One region of the Allobosea sp. 05L423 genome, then DNA from elsewhere that is predicted to be linked to it. Evidence: predicted binding sites of a transcription regulator. Region 1 holds the regulator's gene; each other region holds the start of a gene.

Evidence for each region. The regulator LexA, encoded in region 1, represses DNA repair genes until DNA is damaged. The targets are predictions, from matches to a motif close to TGTTCNNNNTGTGTTCNG.
Region 2: a site for LexA is predicted at 5,467-5,484, ahead of AC1DNE_RS16940 (DNA recombination protein RmuC). Genes of this name have one in related genera too.
Region 3: a site for LexA is predicted at 5,573-5,590, ahead of AC1DNE_RS12295 (ImuA family protein). Genes of this name have one in related genera too.

The regions. Positions count from the first base shown of each region.
Region 1 is NZ_JBFTOA010000002.1:620,878-627,737, reverse strand. Features, by position in the region: gene AC1DNE_RS07025 (ComEC/Rec2 family competence protein) at 1-2,195, shown strand, start outside; gene lexA (transcriptional repressor LexA) at 2,189-2,899, opposite strand; gene AC1DNE_RS07015 (molybdopterin molybdotransferase MoeA) at 3,084-4,295, opposite strand; gene moaC (cyclic pyranopterin monophosphate synthase MoaC) at 4,360-4,860, opposite strand; gene trpC (indole-3-glycerol phosphate synthase TrpC) at 4,857-5,669, opposite strand; gene trpD (anthranilate phosphoribosyltransferase) at 5,677-6,690, opposite strand; gene AC1DNE_RS06995 (anthranilate synthase component II) at 6,707-6,860, opposite strand, start outside.
Region 2 is NZ_JBFTOA010000006.1:186,755-193,614, reverse strand. Features, by position in the region: gene AC1DNE_RS16955 ([protein-PII] uridylyltransferase) at 1-2,404, opposite strand, end outside; gene AC1DNE_RS16950 (ATP-binding cassette domain-containing protein) at 2,988-3,698, shown strand; gene AC1DNE_RS16945 (OsmC family protein) at 3,741-4,250, shown strand; gene AC1DNE_RS16940 (DNA recombination protein RmuC) at 4,251-5,435, opposite strand; gene def (peptide deformylase) at 5,549-6,088, shown strand; gene fmt (methionyl-tRNA formyltransferase) at 6,263-6,860, shown strand, end outside.
Region 3 is NZ_JBFTOA010000003.1:858,196-865,055, reverse strand. Features, by position in the region: gene AC1DNE_RS12305 (error-prone DNA polymerase) at 1-3,246, opposite strand, end outside; gene AC1DNE_RS12300 (Y-family DNA polymerase) at 3,243-4,787, opposite strand; gene AC1DNE_RS12295 (ImuA family protein) at 4,693-5,559, opposite strand; gene AC1DNE_RS12290 (hypothetical protein) at 5,880-6,449, shown strand; gene AC1DNE_RS12285 (hypothetical protein) at 6,503-6,646, opposite strand; gene AC1DNE_RS12280 (hypothetical protein) at 6,594-6,818, shown strand.

The sequences.
Region 1 (6,860 bases):
TGCTGCCAAGCTGGCTGACCTCCGTTCGCTTCGAAGTCTGGCTGCAAGACTGGCAGGCCCGGTTCGGTCAGGCGCTCGAACTCGAGGCCGAGCGCCGCCGTCCGTTCCTGTGGCTGCCCGTGGCGATGGGCGCCGGCATCCTGTTCTATTTCGCGGCCGACCGTGAGCCGGTTTTATGGGCGCCTCTGGCTGGCTTCGCGCTCAGTGCGATCTTCGCGTTCGTGCTGCGAACCCGTCGGCTAGCCTCGATGGCCTCCCTGGCGGTGGCCGCCGCCTTCGCGGGTTTTGCCGCCGGTGCCTGGCGTACGGCGGATGTCGCGGCGCCGATGCTGGAGCGTCAACGAATCGGCAAGGTGACGGGTTTCGTCGAGAGCGTCGAGGCACGCGACAGCGGCGCCCGTATCGTCCTGCTGGTAACGGAATTCGCCGGGATGCCGGCAGCCGAGCGCCCAAGGCGCGTGCGCGTCAATATCCGCGCCGCTTCCGTGGCGCCGGGCGATCATGTCGTCGCGACGGCGCGGCTGCTGCCTCCGCCCGGGCCGGCCCGGGCCGGCGGCTATGATTTCGGTCGCGATGCCTTCTTCCGGGGCATTGGCGCAGTCGGCAGCATCGCGGGCAAGATTGCCCTGGCGCCACCGCCGCATCCGATGCCGACGCGTCTTGCCGTCGATGTCGCCATCGACAGGGCGCGCAATGCCTTGACCCAACGCATCGCGGAAGGCGGTGGCGGACAGGGCGGGGCAGTCGCCGCCGCCCTCGTTACGGGAAAGCGCGGGCTGATCACCGAGGCGACGAACAACGACCTGCGCGCCGCCGGCATCTACCACATCGTTTCGATCTCCGGCCTGCACATGGTCCTCGCCGCCGGGACGATCTTCTGGCTGGTGCGCGCCCTGCTGGCGCTCTCCCAGACCGCCGCGCTGCGCTGGCCGATCAAGAAGATCGCAGCGGCCGCAGCGATGTTCGGCGCGACCGCCTACTGCATCTTCTCGGGCAGCGATGTCGCGACCGAGCGCTCGCTGATCATGACGCTGGTGATGCTCGGCGCGATCCTTGTCGATCGTGCGGCGCTGAGCATGCGCAATCTCGCGCTTGCGGCCATGATCGTGCTCCTGCGCGAGCCGGAGGCCTTGCTCGGGCCGAGCTTCCAGATGTCCTTCGGAGCCGTCGCGGCATTGATCGCCTTTGCCGAACGCTGGGAGAGCCGAAAGCGCTCCCAGCCGCCGCCGACCTTGCCGTGGCCGCTTGGGCCGGTCTGGGCCGCGGCACTCGGCATCGTCGTCACCACGTTGCTGGCAACGGCCGCGACAGCGCCCTTCGGCGCCTATCATTTTCAGACCTTCAATCCCTTCGGCCTGCTCGGCAATGCGATGGCGCTGCCCTTCGTCTCGCTCTTCGTCATGCCGGCGGCCGTCTTCGGCGTGCTGGCTTACCCCTTCGGACTGGACTGGCCCGCCTGGGCGCTGATGGGGCTGGCTTCCGATGTCGTGCTCAAGGTGGCGCACTGGGTCGCAAGCATCGACCATTCCACGGTGATGATCGCAGCCTTCGGGCCGGCGGTGCTGACCTGCTTCGTGCTGGCGCTGCTGTGGCTGACGCTCTGGACCACGCCCTGGCGCTGGCTGGCGGCGCTGCCGCTCCTGCTCGGCGTGGCCATCGCCGGCAAGCCGGAGCGGCCGGAAATCCTGATCGAACGCGACGGTTCGGGGCTGGCGGTGCGGGGCCCGGATGGCCGCCTCGCGATTGCGGGCAAGCCGAGCCGTTTCGTGCTGCAGCAATGGCTCGCTGCTGATGGCGATCGCCGTTCGCCGGACGATCCGACGCTGCGGGCCGGCATTAGCTGCGATGCGCTCGGCTGCGTCGCACGGACGCCGGATCAGCGCACCGTCTCCTACACGCGCGACAGGTTGGGGCTTATCGAGGACTGCATGCGAGCTGACCTCGTCGTCACGGCCATCCCCTGGAGCGGAACCTGCAAGGCACGGCTGATCGAGCGAATGGCGTTATCGCGCGACGGCGCGACTTCGCTCTATCGAACAGGATCGGGGTGGAGCAGCCATGTCTCGGAGCAGAACGCTGCCGACCGCCCTTGGAGCCGCCGCCGTGAACAGCGCCCTGCGCAAGCCTCGACAGCGCCTCCGAGTGTGACACCGGCTTCCGCCGACGGCGAAGCCGAGGTCGAGCGCCTTCAGTAGCGCCGCATCAGATTGACGAGGCGGCCCTGGATCTTGACCCGGTCCGGCCCGAGCACGCGCGTCTCATAGGCGGGGTTGGCGGCTTCGAGCGCGATCGAGGAGCCGCGCTTGCGCAGTCGCTTGAGCGTCGCTTCCTCGTCATCGATCAGCGCCACGACGATGTCGCCGGTATTGGCCGAATCCTGCTTGCGGATGATGACGGTGTCGCCGTCGAGGATGCCGGCTTCGACCATCGAGTCACCACGCACTTCCAGCGCGTAATGCTCGCCGGAGCCGAGCATGTCGGGCGGCAGCGAGACGGTGTGGCTACGGTTCTGGATCGCCGAGATCGGCGTGCCGGCGGCGATGCGGCCCATGACCGGGATCGCGATGGAGGAGCGGCTGTCCTCATCGGCCGCAGGGCGTGGCTTGGTGAGATTCGGCTGCGAGCCGAGGCCGCCCTGGACGACCGCAGGGTTGAAACGCTGCCGCTGCTGCGGGGCGCCGAGCCCGTCGGGCATCTTGATGATCTCGAGCGCACGCGCCCGGTTGGGCAGGCGACGGATGAATCCGCGCTCCTCCAGCGCCATGATCAGCCGGTGAATGCCCGACTTGGAGCGCAGATCGAGCGCATCCTTCATCTCGTCGAAGGAGGGCGGCACCCCGCTCTCACGCAAGCGTTCCTGGATGAAGCGCAGGAGTTCGTGTTGCTTGCGTGTCAGCATGATCCCCGCCGGCCTTCTCGAAGGCTAGATTCGAAACAAAGCAGGAACACCATACGCGTTCCACTTGTGTTCCGCAAGCGGGCTCCGGCATCGAAGCGAACAGTGGAATCCACTTTTCGGGCAGATCCGATGCGATAACCCTATACAGATCGCTACGATCGCGTCCGACAGGATGAGCGGTGATCTAGCGCAGCGGCAGGATGCGGCAGATGTCGCCTTTTTTTGCCGGCGCGGCATGGGCAGGCCGGATCGTCAATGCCTGCGCCCGTGCCAGCGTGCCGAGCATCGAGGAATCCTGCCGGTCGAAGGGCGTCGCCACCCAGCCATCCGGCCTCAGTGCGAGCTCCGAGCGCAGATAGTCCTCGCGCTCGTCATTGGCCGGCATGTCACGGCCGAGGCGGGCGGGGATGCTGCGGTCGCGGTCGGCCTCCCCAATGCCGAGCAGAGCCTCGATCAGCGGCAGGACGAAGAGATGGCCGCAGACGATCGAGGAGACCGGGTTTCCGGGCAAGCCGACCACGACCATGCGGCCGAGTCGGCCGGTCATCATCGGTTTGCCCGGCCGCATCGCGATCTTCCAGAAGCCGAGCGACATGCCGGCCCGCGTCAGCGCCTCCTGCACGAGGTCATGCGCGCCGACCGAGGCCCCGCCGAGTGTGATGAGGACGTCGGCGTCGGCGTCCCGCGCCTGGCCGATCTTGGCCGCGAGGTCGGCGTGGTCGTCGCGGGCGATGCCGAGATCGAGAACGGCACCGCCGGCCTTCTCGACCAGTGCAGCGAGCGAGAAGGAGTTCGAGGCGACGATCTGGTCGCGCCCGACCGGCTCGCCCGGAGCCACCAACTCGTCGCCAGTGGCAAGGATCGCGACGCGCGGCTTGCGCCGGACGGGCAAGGTCGGATGTCCCATCGCGGCGGCAAGGCCCAGCGCAGCGCTGTCGAGCACGCGTCCGGCCGGCAGCAGGACGTTGCCCTCGCGGAAATCCAGCCCGGCTGCGCGCAGGAACTTGCCCCTGGCAGGCGGCACCCGCACGCGGATCGCCGGGCTGTCGACGCCGTCGGCATCCTCCTGCATCAGGACGGTATCGGCGCCCTCCGGCATTGGCGCGCCCGTGAAGATGCGCACGGCCTGCCCCGGCCCGACCGAGCCCTCGAAGGCCCGGCCAGCGGCGGATTCGCCGATCACCGCGAGCGAGATGCCCGCCGCCATGTCGTCGCCGCGCACGGCATAGCCGTCCATGGCGGAATTGGCGAAGGGCGGCTGGGTCCGGAGCGCCTTGACCTCACCGGCAAGCACCCGCCAGGCGCATTGCGCGAGCGGCAGGGTTTCGGCCCCGGTCGGCCCTGGAATGCTGTCGAGCAGCGCCTTGCGCGCGACGGGGACCGGGGTGAGCGCCATCAGAGCAGGATGCCGAACCGCAGGTCCGCGGCAGCGAATAGTTGGGACCGGTTTTCGGATGACATCATGCTCGACTTCCTTCCTGCGAAGCCTTTGCGTCGTAGTCGCCGGACTGGCCGCCGGATTTGTGTATGAGCCGGATGTTCTCGATCCGCATCGCCCTGTCGACCGCCTTGACCATGTCGTAGACGGTCAGGCAGGCGACCGAGACGGCCGTGAGCGCCTCCATCTCGACGCCGGTCTGGCCTTTCATCTTCACTTCGGCGCGCACGCGCACGCCCGGCAATGCCTCGTCGATCGTGAGATCGACCCCGATCTTGCTGAGCAGCAGGGGGTGGCAGAGCGGGATCAGTTCATGTGTGCGCTTGGCGGCCATGATTCCGGCGAGGCGCGCCGTGCCGAGCACGTCGCCCTTCTTGGCGTTGCCGTCGCGCACGATCGCGATCGTCCCGGGCGCCATCACGACACTCCCTTCGGCGACGGCGATGCGGGTCGTCTCGGCCTTGTCGCCGACATCGACCATATGCGCCTGGCCCTGGGCGTCGAGGTGGCTGAGCCGGCTCACGCCGCGCTCTCTTGCGCCGTGCCGGTCAGCAGCGACCGCGTCGCGGCCGTGACATCCGCCTGCCGCATCAGGCTCTCGCCGACGAGGAAGCTGTTGACGCCGGCCTTGTTGAGGCGGGCGATGTCGGCATGGGCGAAGATGCCGCTCTCGCCGATGACGATGCGGTCGGAGGGGACGCGCGGCGCCAGCCGCTCGGTCACCGCGAGATCGACGTGGAAGCTGCGCAGATCGCGGTTGTTGATGCCGAGCAGCCGGCTCTCGAGCTTGAGCGCCCGGTCGAGCTCGGCGTCGTCATGAACCTCGACGAGCACATCCATGCCGAGTTCGCGCGCGGTTTCGTCGAGCGCCCTGGCGGTGTCGTCGTCGACCCCGGCCATGATGATCAGGATGCAGTCGGCGCCCCAGCTGCGGGCTTCGTAGACCTGATAGGGCTCGTAGAGGAAATCCTTGCGCAGGGCGGGCAGGCCGGAGGCCTCGCGCGCCTGCGTCAGGAATTCCGGCTGACCCTGGAAGGAGGGCGCATCGGTCAGCACGGAGAGGCAGGCCGCGCCGCCGGCGGCATAGGCACGGGCGAGCGAAGGCGGGTCGAAATCGGCGCGGATCAGCCCCTTGGACGGGCTCGCCTTCTTGATCTCGGCGATCAGGGCCGGCTTGCCGTCCGCGAGCTTGGCGGCGAGAGCGTCGGCGAAGCCGCGCGGCCTGCCGGTGGCACGGGCGCGGCGTTCGATCTCGGCCGGTGGCACCACGGCCTTGGCGGCCGCGATCTCCTGGCGCTTGTAGGCTTCGATCTTGGCGAGGATGTCGGTCATGCCGCCCTCACGCGTTCGAGGCTTTGATGAGGGCGCCCAGCGTCGCCTTGGCCTTGCCAGAGTCGAGGGCGGCCGTCGCCTGGGCGAAGCCGTCCTTCAGGTTCGCAGCCTTGCCGGCGACGAGCAGTGCTGCCGCGGCATTGAAGGCGGCGATATCGCGGAAGCCGGTCTTCTCGCCGGCGAGCACGGCGTTCAGCGCGGCCGCATTCTGCTCGGGCGTGCCGCCACGCAGCTCCTCCGGCCTGGCCGGCTCGAGGCCGACATCGGCGGGGCTGATCGTGAAGGTTTCGACCTTGCCGTTCTCCAGCGAGACGACGCGGGTCGGCCCGGTCGTGGTGATCTCGTCGAGCCCGTCGGAGCCGTGCACGGCCCAGACGCGGGTCGAGCCGAGCGAGGCCAGCACCTTGACCATCGGCTCCAGCCAGGTTTCGGAGAAGGCCCCGATCAGCTGGCGCTTCACCCCGGCCGGGTTCGAGAGCGGGCCGAGCAGGTTGAAGATCGTGCGCGTGCCGAGCTCGGTACGCACCGGCGCGACGTGGCGCATCGAGGCGTGATGCGTCGGCGCGAACATGAAGCCGACACCGGCCTCGGCGATGCAGCGCTCCGTCCCGGACGAATCGAGCCCGACCTTGACGCCGAGTGCGGTGAGCACGTCGGCCGCGCCGGAGCGCGAGGAAGCCGCGCGGTTGCCGTGCTTGGCGACGGGCACGCCGCAGGCTGCCGTGATGATCGAAGCCAGCGTCGAGACGTTGTAGGAGCCGGACGAATCGCCGCCGGTGCCGACGATGTCGATCGCCTCGGCCGGCGCCTTCACCGGCAGCATCTTGCCGCGCATGGCGCCGACGGCGCCGGCGATCTCGTCGATCGTCTCGCCGCGGACGCGCAGCGCCATCAGGAAGGCGGCGGACTGCGCGTTGGTGACCTCGCCGGAGAGGATCGTGTCGAAGGCGTCCCGCGCCTCCTCGCGCGAGAGTGTCGCTCCGGTCGCGACCTTGGCGATGAAGGGTTTGAAGTCGTCCATGGAAACTCTGCGGAAATCAGGCTGATGGGGTCAGGGCGGCGGCTTCGTGCTCGCTGCGCCATCGCTGGGCGAGATCGAGGAAATTCCGCAGGATCGTCGCGCCATGCTCGGAGGCGATGCTCTCCGGATGAAACTGGACGCCGTGGACCGGCAGCTCCCGGTGCGAGAGC
Region 2 (6,860 bases), on a different contig from region 1:
CGGCGATCTTGATCTCGCCCTTCAGCGCCCGCTCGATCGCGGCCGCGATCCGCTCGGCCCGGCGCAGCTCGTCGTCGTCGCGGTCGAAAGCGCGCGAGACCGAGATGGTATCGAGCACGAGCCCGTCGCTGGTGGTGAAGATCTGGGCGTCGACGATGTTGCCGCCGGCCGCCGCGCAGGCTCCGGTGACGATGGCGAGCAGGCGCGGATGGTCCGGCGCCAGCACGGTGAGCTCGGTCACCCCGCGGAACTTGTCCGTCTCGACGATGGTCGCGGTCGTCCGCCCTGCCTGTTCGGCCTCGCGCAGGAAGCGGGCGTGCTTTTCCTGCCGGTCGGGATCGACCTTGATCCAGTAGGCCGGGTAGTGGCGCGCGATATAGGCGTCGCGCTCCTCCGCGCTCCAATCCGCCAGGCGCTGACGCAGCGCGTCCTGCTTCATGGCGACGCGCGCCTTGCGCTCGACGGCCGAATGGCCGCCTGCCAGCACGAGCTCGGTCTCGAAATAGAGCGTGCGCAGCAGCTGGCCCTTCCAACCGTTCCAGACGCCGGGACCGACTGCCTTGATGTCCGCCACGGTGAGAATGAGCAGCAGCTTCAGCCGCTCCAGGGTCTGCACCGTCGCGGCGAAGCTCTCGATCGTCTTGGGGTCACCCAGGTCGCGGCTCTGCGCCACGGTCGACATATCGAGATGGTGCTCGACCAGCCAGGCCACGGTTTCGGTCTGCGCGCTGGTCAGGCCGAAGCGCGGGCCGAGCTTGCGGGCAATGCGGGCGCCGGCGAGCGAATGGTCCTCCGGCCGGCCCTTGGCGATGTCGTGCAGGAACAGGGCGACATAGAGCGCACGCCGGTTGGCGACGGTCGGCATGATGTCGTTGGCGAGCGGGTGTTCGGCCTGGAGCACGCCAGCGTCGATCTCGGCCAGCACGCCGATCGCCCGGATCAGATGCTCGTCCACCGTATAGTGATGGTACATGTTGAACTGCATCATCGCCACGACCCGGCCGAAATCCGGGATGAAGCGGCCGAGCAGGCCGGATTCATTCATGCGGCGGAGCACCACCTCCGGCGAGCGCCGGGCGGTGAGGATTTCGAGGAAGATGCGGTTGGCTTCCGGGTCGTTGCGCAGGCCCGGCGTCACCAGTCTGAGCGACTGCGTCACCAGGCGGCTTGCACCGGGGTGGATCGCGAGATCCTCGCGGCTGGCGATTTCGTATAGCCGCAGCAGATTGACCGGGTCGCGCTCGAAGGCGCTGTCGTCGACGACGTTGAGCCGCTGGCTCGTCAGCTTGAAGTCGCGATGGCCGAGGGAGCGCTCACGCTTGCGCTTCGCCAGGGTATCGAAAAGCCGGGAGAGCGTCGCGCGCGGCTTCTGCTGGCGCGCTTCCAGCGCCGCGCAGACGATGGCGGTGAGGTCGCCGACATCCTTGGCGATCAGGAAGTAGGCCTTCATGAAGCGCTCGACGGGGGCTTGGCCGCTGCGGCCGACATAGCCGATTGCGGCGGCGACCTGGCGCTGCAGGTCGAAGGAGAGCCGCTCCTCGGCGCGTCCGGTGATGAAATGCAGCCAGCAGCGTACGCGCCAGAGGAACTCCTCCGAGCGCTGGAACATCTGCAGCTCGTCCTCGTCGAAGAGCCCGGCCGCGACCAGTTCGCGCACGTCATCGACGCGGTAGGAATATTTGGCGATCCAGAACAGCGTATTGAGGTCGCGCAAGCCGCCCTTGCCGTCCTTGACGTTGGGCTCGACCAGATAGCGCGACGCGCCGGCCCGTTGCACCCGCGTCTCGCGCTCGGCGAGCTTGGCCTCGGTGAAGGCGGCGGCCGTGCCCTCGACCACCTCAGCATTGAAGCGGCGGGTCATCTCGTCGAACAGCGCCCGGTCGCCCACCAGGAAGCGTGCCTCCAGCAGGGCGGTGCGGATCGTCATGTCCGCCCGCGCCTCGCGCACGCAATCATCGACCGAGCGCACGGAATGGCCGACCTTCAACTTCAGGTCCCAGAGCGGATAGAGCATGGATTCGACCACGCTCTCGCCCCAGGCGGTCTGCTTATGCGGGAAGAGGAAGAGAAGATCGACGTCCGATCCGGGCGCCAGCGTGCCGCGGCCATAGCCGCCGACGGCGACCACCGCGATCCGCTCCGATTGCGAGGGGTTGTCGGCCGGATAGAAATACGAAGTCGCGGCCTTGTGCAGCCCGATGACGACCGCATCCATCACGGCCGAGAGCCGGTGCGCGCAGGAAAGCCCGCCGCGCGGACCGGTCAGGATCGCCTTGGCCGAAACCCGGCCATCGTCGAGCAACTGCCGCAGCGCCGCCACCAGCAATTGCCGCTTCTCCGCCTTGTCCTTCCGCCGCGCCGCCTCGAACAGTCTCGCGATGCCCGCCTCCGGATCGTGCAGCATGTCGGAGAGGGCAAGTGCGGGCGCTGTCGAGGAGGCTGTCACGTGGGCACGGTTCCGTCGTCTGCCATTTGTTCTAGCACGCGGGGAAAGGGGACGAGAGAACTAAATTCTACAGCCTGTATACGGTAATGATGCAGTTGCCGATCACGATTGTGTTGTTCGACAAACAGAACGACTGGACCTAAAAGGCGGATGCGCGCCGATTTGAGCCACCAGCTTGCGGGCGCGAAATAAGTGCAGCTAAAGCGTGGGGCCAAGGACGCCACCCGTCCCGATTCCTCGCGTCGTCGAAATGAGGGATCGCATCAATGACAAGCATCACCCGCCGCCTCGCGAAGCGCGAAACGCGAGGCGCTGCGCGCGGTCGACCGCTCCCTGCGCGACGAGGCGCCGCATCAGGAAAGGACGGTCGAGACGGCCGGCATGTCGTTTGACAAAGCGGACGTTCGGACCTTAGAAAAGGACACGCGCCGATTTGAGCCTCAGCTTGCGGGCGCGAAACAAATGCAGCTAAAGCGCGGGACGACGGGACGGCCTGCTGCCGTCCGCGCTCCTTCCGCCTTGTTCATGGATGGAGCCAGCAATGTCGGCCGCTCTTCACACTCTCTCCCGCTCTCCCGAGACCGTTCCGCCGCGCCCTGCTGCCGGCGAGATCGTCGCCCTGCTAGGCGCGTCCGAGGTGCGGCGGGCGGCGCTGCGTGCGCTTGCCGGCCTGCGGACCGATGAGGGTGAGGTGCCGACGGCCGAAATCGGCCTGCTCTGCGCGCGGCCGCGCTTCTTCCCTTGGCTCGATCTCACCGAGAACCTGGCTTTCGTCCTGCCGAAGGCGACGCCGTTCGAGCGCGAGGGCCTGATCGCCAATGTGCTGGTGCGCCTTGGCCTCGCGGGGCAGGCGACGCAGCGGCCGGGCGCGCTCTCGCCCGAAGGGCTGCTGCGGCTCGCCATTGCCCGCCTTCTGTTGGTCAGGCCGCGGCTGCTGCTGGTCGATGAGCCCTTTGCGGCGCTCGATGCCGAAACCCGCAGCCGGCTCGCCGCCTTTCTGCCGGAGCTCTGTACGCAAGCGCGACCCGCCGTCGCCATCGCCACCGGTTCCGTCGAGGAGGCCTTGCGGTTGGCCGATCGCATCCTCGTCCTGCCACGGCAGCCGGGGCCGCCCGCCTTCAGCCTCGACAATCTGCTGGCCCGTCCGCGCGAGGAGGGCTCCGTCGGCTTCGTCACCCTGCGGCGCGAATTGCGCCGGGCGCTCGACAAGGAAAACCGGCACGCCGCGCCGGAGGTGGAGGCGGCGGCCTGAAGCGGCTACAAGCCGGCGGACCGCTTCACGAGGATCACGATCATGGACGTCACCGCTCTGCGCGCCCTGCAGGCGCCGCTCAAGGACGAGTATCGGACCAATCCCGAGGCCGCCGTCATCACGCTCAAGGCCCATGGCGAGCTCGACGACCAGCATATCGCCTGCAAGGTCGAGACCGGCCGCGCCATCGCGCTTGCGGGCCTGCATCCGGCGACCGGCGGTTCGGGCGCGGAGCTCTGCTCGGGCGATATGCTGCTGGAGGCTCTGGTCGCCTGTGCCGGCGTGACCCTGAAGGCGGTGGCGACCGCGCTCGAGATCGAGTTGAAGAAGGGCGTGGTGCGCGCCGAGGGCGATCTCGACTTCCGCGGCACGCTCGGCGTCGCAAAGGATGCAGCCGTCGGCTTCAAGGCGATCCGCCTCTCCTTCGATGTCGAGACCGATGCGCCGCAGGAGAAGCTCGACACCCTGCTCAAGCTCACCGAGCGCTACTGCGTCGTCTTCCAGACGCTGAACGTGAAGCCCGAACTGTCGGCGGTGCTCAACCGGAGTTGATCACTCCGCCGCGGCCTTCAGCTCCAGTCCCTTGGCGAAGGGCAGCTTCGGCTCGCTCTTCTCGTCGTCGAAATCGAGCGCGCCGATCTTCTCGGCGCGGCTCGTGACTTTGCCGGCCGAGGTCTTGATCTGGCCGACATCGTCCTGCGCCTGGCGGAAATGATTGTCGAGCTTATCGACGCGTTCGCCGAGCCGGCGCACATCGTCAAGCAGCTTGCCGACTTCGGTCTGGATGACCTGCGCCTCCTCCCGCATTCGCGCGTCGCGCACCAGCGACTGCATCAGCTGGATCGCCAGCGCCAGCAGCGAGGGGGAGACGATCATGATACGGGCCCGATGCGCCCGCTGCACGACATCGTCGAAATGCTCGTGCAGATCGGCATAGATCGATTCCGAGGGCACGAAGAGCAGCGCGACGTCCTGTGTTTCGCCGGGCAGGAAATAGCGCTCGGCGATGTCCTTCACATGCACGCCGACATCGCTGCGCACGCGCTGGCCGGCGGCCTTCTTCGCCTCCTCGCCACGCGCCTCGCGCAGCAGCGTGAAGCTCTCCAGCGGGAACTTGGCGTCGATCACAAGGCCACGCCCGTCGCCGGGCAGGGTGACCAGGCAGTCCGGCCGGCGCCCGTTCGAGAGCTGCGGCTGGAAGGCGAAGAAGGCGGCGGGCAGCCCGTCGCGGATGATCGCTTCCATCCGGCCTTGGCCATAGGCGCCGCGCGCCTGCTTGTTGGCGAGCACGTCCCGGAGTGTCACCACCTCGGAGGTCAGGTCTGTCAGGTTCTTCTGGGCGGTGTCGATCACCGCCAGCCGCTCCTGCAGCTTGCCGAGGCTCTCGGTTGTCTGGCGGACGTTCTGCTCCAGGCCTTGCCCGACCTTGTGGCTCAGCCCGTCCATCCTGTCGGCGACGAGCCGGGCGAGGTCGCCCTGCCTTGTCGAGAGGATTTCCGCCATCGACTGCATCCGGCCGGCGAGCTCGGCCTGCTGGCGGTTCATCTCCGCGACCTTGTCGTCCATCTCGCGGGCACGTTCCGCTGCCATCGCGGCCTCGATCGCGCGGTTCTTGCCGCCTCGCCAGCCAGCGATCACCGCCATGAACAGCAAGACGAGGCTCAAGCCCGCGAAGCCGAGGGCGGCCTCTGCCCATGTCACCGGGCGTTCAAGCAGGGTGAAGGCGATCTCGTTCATGCGCGGAGCCTAGCCGATTCGATGTAGAATAGCGAACGAAAGCGGAACAGTTTGACCGCTCTCTCACAAATGCTTATGTCCCGGGCTCAACAGCTCTTTCTCTTTGGAATCCCATGTCCGTTCGCCCGCTCGTCATCCTGCCCGACGCCCAGCTTCGCCTCGTTTCGAAGCCGGTCGCGGCTATCACGCCCGAGATCCGGACGCTGGTCGAGGACATGTTCGAGACGATGTACGACGCGCCCGGCATCGGGCTCGCCGCGATCCAGATCGGCGCGCCGCTGCGCGTCGTGACGATCGACCTGTCGAAGCCGGAGACGAAGGAGGGCGAGGAGCCGGAGCCGAGGAAGCCGCAGGTCTTCATCAACCCGCAGATCACCTGGTCCTCGGAGGAACTCAGCGCCTACGAGGAGGGCTGCCTCTCGATCCCCGAGTATTACGAGGAGGTCGAGCGCCCGGCCAAGGTCAAGGTCCGCTACATGGACCTCGACGGCAAGACACATGAGATCGCGGCTGACGGTCTGCTCGCCACCTGCCTCCAGCACGAGATCGACCATCTCGACGGCGTGCTCTTCATCGATCATCTCTCGCGGTTGAAGCGCGAGCGCGTCACCAAGAAATTCGCCAAGGCGGCCAAGCGCGAGCGGGCCGCGTAATCGACAGGCATCATCCGGGCCCTCATCCTGAGGAGCCGCGGCACGCGGCGTCTCGAAGGATGCTTCAGGAGGTTACTGGACCATCCTTCGAGACGCAGCCTCCGGCTGCTCCTCAGGATGAGGGCTGTTTCATTCTTTCCGGTGCCATGCCGGAGCTGAGGTAAAGTCGAGCGTATGAGTTTGCGCGTCATTTTCATGGGCACGCCGGATTTCGCCGTGCCGGTGCTGACGGAGATCGTCGGCCAGGGGCATGAGGTCGTCTCCTGCTACACCCGCGCTCCGGCGCAGGCCGGCCGCGGCCTCGATCTCAAGCCCTCGCCGGTGCACAGGGCGGCCGAGCGCTTCGGCATCCCGGTCTTCACGCCCGCGACGCTGAAGACGCCGGAGCAGGCCGAGATCATCGCCTCGCATCAGGCCGATGTCGCCGTCGTCGTCGCCTATGGCATGATCCTGCCGCAGGCGATCCTCGACCTGCCCGAGCTCGGCTGCCTCAATCTTCATGCCTCGCTGCTCCCGCGCTGGCGCGGCGCCGCGCCGATCCAGCGCGCGATCATGGCCGGGGACGCCGAAACCGGCGTCTGCGTGATGAAGATGGAGGCCGGGCTCGATACCGGCCCCGTCGCCATGGTCGAGACATTGCCGATCGGCCCGGATCTGACCGCCGGCGAATTGCATGACCAGCTCAGTATCCTCGGCGCCGATCTGATGGTGCGGGCGCTCGCCGCCCTCGGTCGCGGCGGCCTGCAGTTCACGCCGCAGCCGGAAGAGGGCG
Region 3 (6,860 bases), on a different contig from region 1:
ATGGACGACGCCTTCGACGCTTTTCTGCACCCTGCCCTCGACCAGCATCAGCCGCGCGCCCATGACCTCACGGCGGAAGCGCTCGAACAGCCGCGCCCAGATCACGACATTGGTGATGCCGGTCTCGTCCTCCAGCGTGACGAAGATGGCATTGCCGTTGCCCGGGCGCTGGCGCACCAGCACGACGCCGGCCGTGCGGACGAAGGCGGCGTCGGGCTTCGCATCGGTCTCGGCGCAGCTCAGGATGCCCTCGCGCCGGAAGCGCGTACGCAGCAGTTGCATCGGGTGCCCCTTCAGCGAGAGCCGGACGGTCTGGTAATCGGCGACGATATGCTCGGCGAGCGGCATGACCGGCAGCGCCATGCTCCGCTCCGAGCCCAGCTCGCGCGCCTGCGCAGCCTGGAAAAGCGGCAGAACGGCATCGTCCGGCAGGCGGCGCACGGCCCAGAGCGCCTCGCGCCGGTCCAGCCCGAGCGAGCGGAAGGCATCGGCATCGGCGAGCAGGCGCATGGCGCGGGCGGGAAGGCCGGCGCGGCGCATCAGTTCCTCGACGTCGCGGTACGGGCCGCCTGCTTCCCGCTCCCTGGCGATGGCCTTCCCCCATTCATCCTTGAAGCCGTCGATCTGACGGAAGCCCAGACGCAGGGCGAAGGGGTCCCTTTTGCTCTCCTGACGCGGCCGGTCATGGTAAGAGCTCGATTCCGAAACGGCTTCCAAGCTGTTGTCCAAAAAGCTGGAATTGACATCGGCCGGCCGCGCTTCGACGCTACCGTTCTCTTCCGCCTCACGGACAATCTGGGCCGGAGCGTAGAAGCCCATCGGCTGGGAATTCAGCAGCGCGGCGGCAAAAGCGGCCGGGTACCATCGCTTCAGGAAGGAGGAGATGTAGACCAGCTTGGCGAAGGAGGCGGCGTGGCTTTCCGGGAAGCCATAGCTGCCGAAGCCCTTGATCTGCTCGAAGCAGCGCTGGGCGAAATCGCGCTCATAGCCGCGCGCGACCATGTTTTCGATCATCTTGTCCTTGAAGTGATGGATAGTGCCGGCGTTACGAAAAGTCGCCATCGCTTTGCGAAGACCATTGGCATCGACATCCGAAAAGGCTGCGGCCACCATTGCAAGTTTCATTGCTTGTTCTTGAAAGAGCGGAACGCCAAGGGTTTTTTCCAGGACCTCTTTCAATTCATTTTTGTCGTGAGGGGGCTTTGGCGATGGATAATCGACCTTCTCCTCTTCGTTTCGTCGCCGCAAATAAGGATGAACCATATCGCCTTGGATCGGACCAGGTCGGACGATCGCTACTTGTATGACGAGGTCGTAGAATTCCCGAGGCTTCAGCCGCGGCAGCATGTTCATCTGGGCGCGGCTCTCGACCTGGAAGACACCGAGCGACTTGCCCTCGCAGAGCATGTCGTAGGTCGCCTCGTCGCCATCCTTGAGGTCGGCGAGCGCGTAATCCTTTCCCCCGTTCGCCTTGATCAGATCGAAGGCCTTGCGGATGCAGGTCAGCATGCCCAGCGCCAGCACATCGACTTTCATCAATCCGAGCTCGTCGATGTCGTCACGGTCCCATTCGATGAAGGTGCGGTCGTCCATTGCGGCGTTGCCGATCGGCACGGTCTCGTCGAGCCGCCCGCGCGACAGGACGAAGCCGCCGACATGCTGCGAGAGATGGCGCGGATAGCCGAGCAGGCGGGTGGCGAAATCGACGGCGCGGCGGATCGTCGGATTGGTCGGATCGAGCCCGGCCTGACGGACGCGGGCATCGCCGATCTCGCTGCCCCAGCTCCCCCAATTGGTATCGGCGATGCGGGCGGTGACGTCCTCGGTCAGGCCCAGGACCTTGCCAGCCTCGCGAATGGCACTGCGCGGCCGGTAATGGATCACGGTCGCGGCGATGCCGGCACGCTCACGGCCATAGAACTTGTAGATCCACTGGATCACCTCCTCGCGCCGCTCGTGCTCGAAATCGACGTCGATATCGGGCGGCTCCTTGCGCTCGGTGGAGATGAAGCGCTCGAACAGCACGTCATTCTCGTCCGGGTCGACCGCAGTGATGCCGAGCACGTAACAGACGGCGGAATTGGCGGCCGAGCCGCGGCCCTGGCAGAGAATGCCCCTGCTGTTAGCGAATTCGACGATCTGGCGGATCGTCAGGAAGTAGCGGGCGTATTCGAGCTTCCCGATCAGATCGAGTTCCTTCGCCAGCAGCTTCTCGACCTTCTCCGACACGCCGTCGGGATAGCGGATCAGGCAGCAGCGGCGGACCAGTTCCACCAGCCAGTCCTGATCCTTCCAGCCGGGCGGGATCGGCTCGTCCGGATATTCGTATTTGAGCTGTCGGAGATCGAACTCGATGCGGGAGAACAGGGCTTGCGTTTCGGCGATCGCCTCGGGCGCGTCGCGGAAAAGACGGGCCATTTCCTGCGGCAGCTTGAGATGGCGCTCGGCATTGGCTTCCAGCAGACGCCCGGCCCGCTCGATGGTGGTGCCCTCGCGGATGCAGGTGAGCACGTCCTGCAGGTCGCACTGCCCGATGGAATCGTAGAGCGCATCATTGGTCGCGATCAGCGGCGTGCGAGTCGCTGCCGCGATCACCTTCAGGCGCGCAAGGCGGCGGCGGTCGTCGCCGCGCCGGTGCATGCTGGCGGCGAGCCAGACAGCGCCGGGCGCAGCATCGTCCAGCTTGGCGAGCAATGCAGACAGGCCATCGAGGCTGCGCGCAGGCATCAGGATCAGCAGCAGGTCGCGGGCATCGTTCAGGAGGTCGTCGAGAACGAGATGGCACTCGCCCTTCTTCACGCCGTCCTTCAGGTTGCCATGGCTGAGCAAACGGCAAAGGCGGCCCCAGCCGACGCGATTGGCGGGATAGACGACGATGTCGGGCGTGCCGTCGGCGAAGACGAGACGGGTGCCGGTCGCGAGCTTGAAGCCATCGGCCTTCGCTTTCATCTCCTCGGGCGTGAAGGGCAGAGCGGCGAATTCGGGGTTCTCGGCCCAAAAATACTCCCCTGGGCTGCCGCCTTCCCTGACCTTGTCGGGCGCCGGCAGACCGTACTCGCGCACTTGCTTCAGTGCCGCCCAGGCGCGCACGACGCCGGCCACCGTGTTGCGGTCGGCGATGCCGATGCCGGAATAGCCGAGCAGCAGCGCCGTCAGCACCATATGCGGCCCCGGGGAGGCTCCGCGCAGGAAGGAAAAATGCGTGGCGGCAACAGGTTCGGCGAAGGCATTCGCAATCTGATTCATGCGAAGAGCCCGTGCAGGAACCAGCGCGGCGGGGCGCTGTCGGCCTCGTAAAAGCCGGTGCGATAGAGCCAGAAGCGACGGCCTTCGGCGTCTTCGACGCGGTAGTAATCGCGCATCGGCTCGTCGCTGCCGTCGCGCCACCATTCGGGCGCGATGCGCTCCGGCCCCTCGGCGCGGGCGACGTCATGGATGAGGCGGCGCCAACGGAAGCGGATCGGCGGGCCGTCCGGCACTTCCGCGATGGCCTCGACCGGCTGCGGCGGTTCGAAGAGCTGGAGCGGACGGGCCGGCGGCTCCGCCGGCTCGGGCTCGGGCCAGATCGCTTCCGGCAGAGGCGCGGCGGCCGAGAGCGCTTTCGCAGCGCGGACGGGATGGTGCGTGTCCTGCACCGCGAAGCGCAGCACCCGGTCACGGCCAAAGCGGGTGACGAGCCGGTCGACGAGATCGGCCACGGCCTCCTCCTCGACGGCGCGGCCATCGAGGCTGTGTTGCGGCGTGTTCAGCGGTTCGCAAACGGGCACGGCGAGCTTGATCGCATCGAAACCGAAGCCCGGGTCCAGCGGATCGGCCAGCGTCTCGACACGCTCGCGATAGAGCCGCAGCAGCGCCTTGGCGTCGCGCGACGGGCGGCCGGTCTCGATGGCGAGACGGCGGACAGCGCCGTCGCTGCGGAAGAAGCCGATCTCGAAGAGGCGCCCGCCTTCGCCACGTGCCTCCAGCACACGAGCCGCCTCCCCTATCAGGCGGATGACCACCGCCTCGAGGCTCGCAGTATCGGCGAAAGGCTCGGCGAAATGGCGCTCGACCACGCAGTCCGGCGGCTGGCGCAGGGGTGTGATGCGCCGATCCTCGCGGCCGAGGATGCGCCTGAGCTTCGTCGCCAACGCCTCGCCGAAGCGGGAGGACAAGGTTTCAGAGGGGCGCTCCGCGAGATCGGCCAGGCTCTTCAAGCCGGCGCGGGAGAGTGCAATCACGGTCTCTGCTTCTGCCTCCAGAGCCGCGACCGGTAGCGGGCGAAGCGCCGCTTCGTCCCGCCCCGGCGGGATAATGCCGCCCCGGGCGAAGCGGGCGCAGGCGCGGGCGGCGTCGGGCGTGCCTGCGATGGCGGCTTTCAGGCTCAAGCCCATCCGGTCCATCACCCGCCGCACAAGGCCGACCATCCCCTCCTCGCCGCCGAAGAGATGGGCACAGCCGGTGATGTCGAGCATGAGGCCATGCGGCTCGTCGCGCGCGACCAGCGGGGTGAAACGGTCGCAGAAGGCAGCGAGCGCCTCGATGAATGCGCTGTCGACCTGCGGCTGCGCCTCCAGCGCGACGAGATCGGGGATGCGGGCGCGGGCATCGGCCAGCGTCATATCTCGCGTCAGGCCGAGATCTATGGCGCGCTTGTCGCAATCGACCAGGCGCAGCGCGTTATGCTGCGTCTCGACCAGGACATACGGCTTCTCAGCCGGCGCGCCGAAGGCCGGAATCGCGCCCATCCGCCGCAACCTGTCCGTCGCCAGGAAGGGAAACCAGAGGGCGAGATAGCGGCGCGGCATGGTCTGTCCGGGAAGCCCGTCTGTCGGATCGGTCGAAAAGGCTGCGTTCCGCGAAAGATCGTCGGTCACGGTCCCACTCCACACGCCACTCACGTTCCGCCGCGCCGCCGCGCTGGCGCAGCAATCTCACCGCAAAAGCCGGGGCACCCGGGGCATTGGCCTCCAGCGCCCGCGATGCGAGCGCCCGGACCTGCCAGCGCGTGCGCGCCGCGCTCGGCGCCTCGGCCGCCGCCACGCGCAAAAGCAGAACCGGCACGCCCGAGCTCTCCGCCGCCAGGGCGAGGCGGCGGCTCGCCGTCAGATCGAAGGAGCGCGGCTCGCCCCAGGGTTCGATCAGCACGGCACCGAGCGCGGGGCAGCGCGCCGCCTCGGCGCCGGCCCGTAGCGCGCTTTCGCCGTCGCGCGCCCGCACCAGGAGCAGGCGCGCCGGATCGAGGCCGAGCTCGTTCAGGCCCGGTGCATGGAGCCGCCCAGCCTCGGCATCGACGAAATCCTGCCGCGCCCAGAGGATGGGGCCTCCGCCTCCCTTCCATTCGATCCGCCCCGCCCGCAGCGCGAGGCCGAGCGCGAAACCGGTCGCGGCGGCGAGATCGGCAACCTCAGCGGCGTAGACCTCGTGCAGCGCCGCCCGCGCGAGCCCGCCATTCAGGGCCTCGTCCAGCGAAGCCACGCCCAGACCGATCCGCGCCTGCGAAGCCGGGCCGGCGCGCAGGGCCGCCTCGGCAAGACTACGGCGCAGATCGGACAGGGTCGGGGCGGTGGTTACGGTCATGGGATGATGCAATTGTTCTCTCTTTGTTCTTTTATAGACCTCTCCCCGTCGGAAGGCGAGTCGAGTCTCGCCGCCCTCCGTCTCGCCCCTGTGTGCCAACACACGAAGTTTGTCGGCACGAGCGGGTAGTGTGTCGGCATTGGTAGCCAAAATGTGTCGGCAGCCGCTGCTCCACTTGATCTGAGCCCTTTCATCAGGTGAGTGAGAACGGGGTAGCGCGCACAACCCGGCCCAGCGCCCGCGTCGTTGACCTGACCGCGACATCGCTCGACGCCCAAGCTTTCTACACAGGTGCATATCTAACCGACCTGGAGCGAGCCGTGCGCGTTCGCTTGGCCAGCCAGATCGCAACCTCTCGGGCGGACGCTGAGCGTAGGACAGCCGAGCAAAAGGCCAATGAGGAGAGGGAACGCGCCGACCGCCAGGCCAGGCTGGAGAAGGAAAGAGCCGAACGGGAGGCCGCTGCGGCGCATGCCGAGGCGCAGCGGATAGAGGCCGAGACCCGTGCCAAGGCTGCTCGGGCCGAAAGGACCGAGCTCCTGGAGAAGACCCGAGACCTTATTCGGACGAAAACACTCGCCTGCATCGGCAAGGAAGGGGCGACGATGCTCTTAACCGACGAGAAGGCGGAAGTTGTCGCGAAGGCGGCCATGATCTTCTGCCAAAACGACATCGACGCGCTCGTGAAGGTCACCACCGAGCTGGTGGAAAACGAGTCCGGTGGGCCGTCAGATCGCTCATTGGTTCGGAAGATCGCGGAGGATCGTGTCCGGGAGGTCGTCACCGCTTATGTCATCCGGTCACGCGGCGATCTGATCGGGAAGAACCTGAAGGAGCAGCAGACGCCTTCGAAGCCAGCCGAGAGTTCCAGAAATTCCCCCACCCTCTAGCTCGGCGACCGCGGCTGCCTGTGCAGGCCGGTGGAAAGGACGCTTCATGGGATTCAGGTTTCGGCGTTCCGTTCGTCTCTTTCCCGGCGCAGGGTGAACTTCAGCCTCAGCGGTGTGAGCGTGAGCGCCGGCGTGCCGGGAGCGATGATCAACATCGGCCCGCGCGGCAGCCGTCTGACCATGGGCCTGCCCGGCACTGGCATTTCCTACACTCGCAATCTGAGTTCGCCTCGCCCCGTAAGACGAGCGTCGACCCCAGCTGAGGTCTATCTGGAGCCACCGGTTCCACCCGAGCCGATGCACCCGGACCAGAGCCGCAGCCAGGGCCCTTGGTCGGGGAGATCAAGAGCGCCGAGGTGGCGAGCCTGACCAGCCCGGACCTCGGGGGCCTAAAGCAGTTGATCAACGATG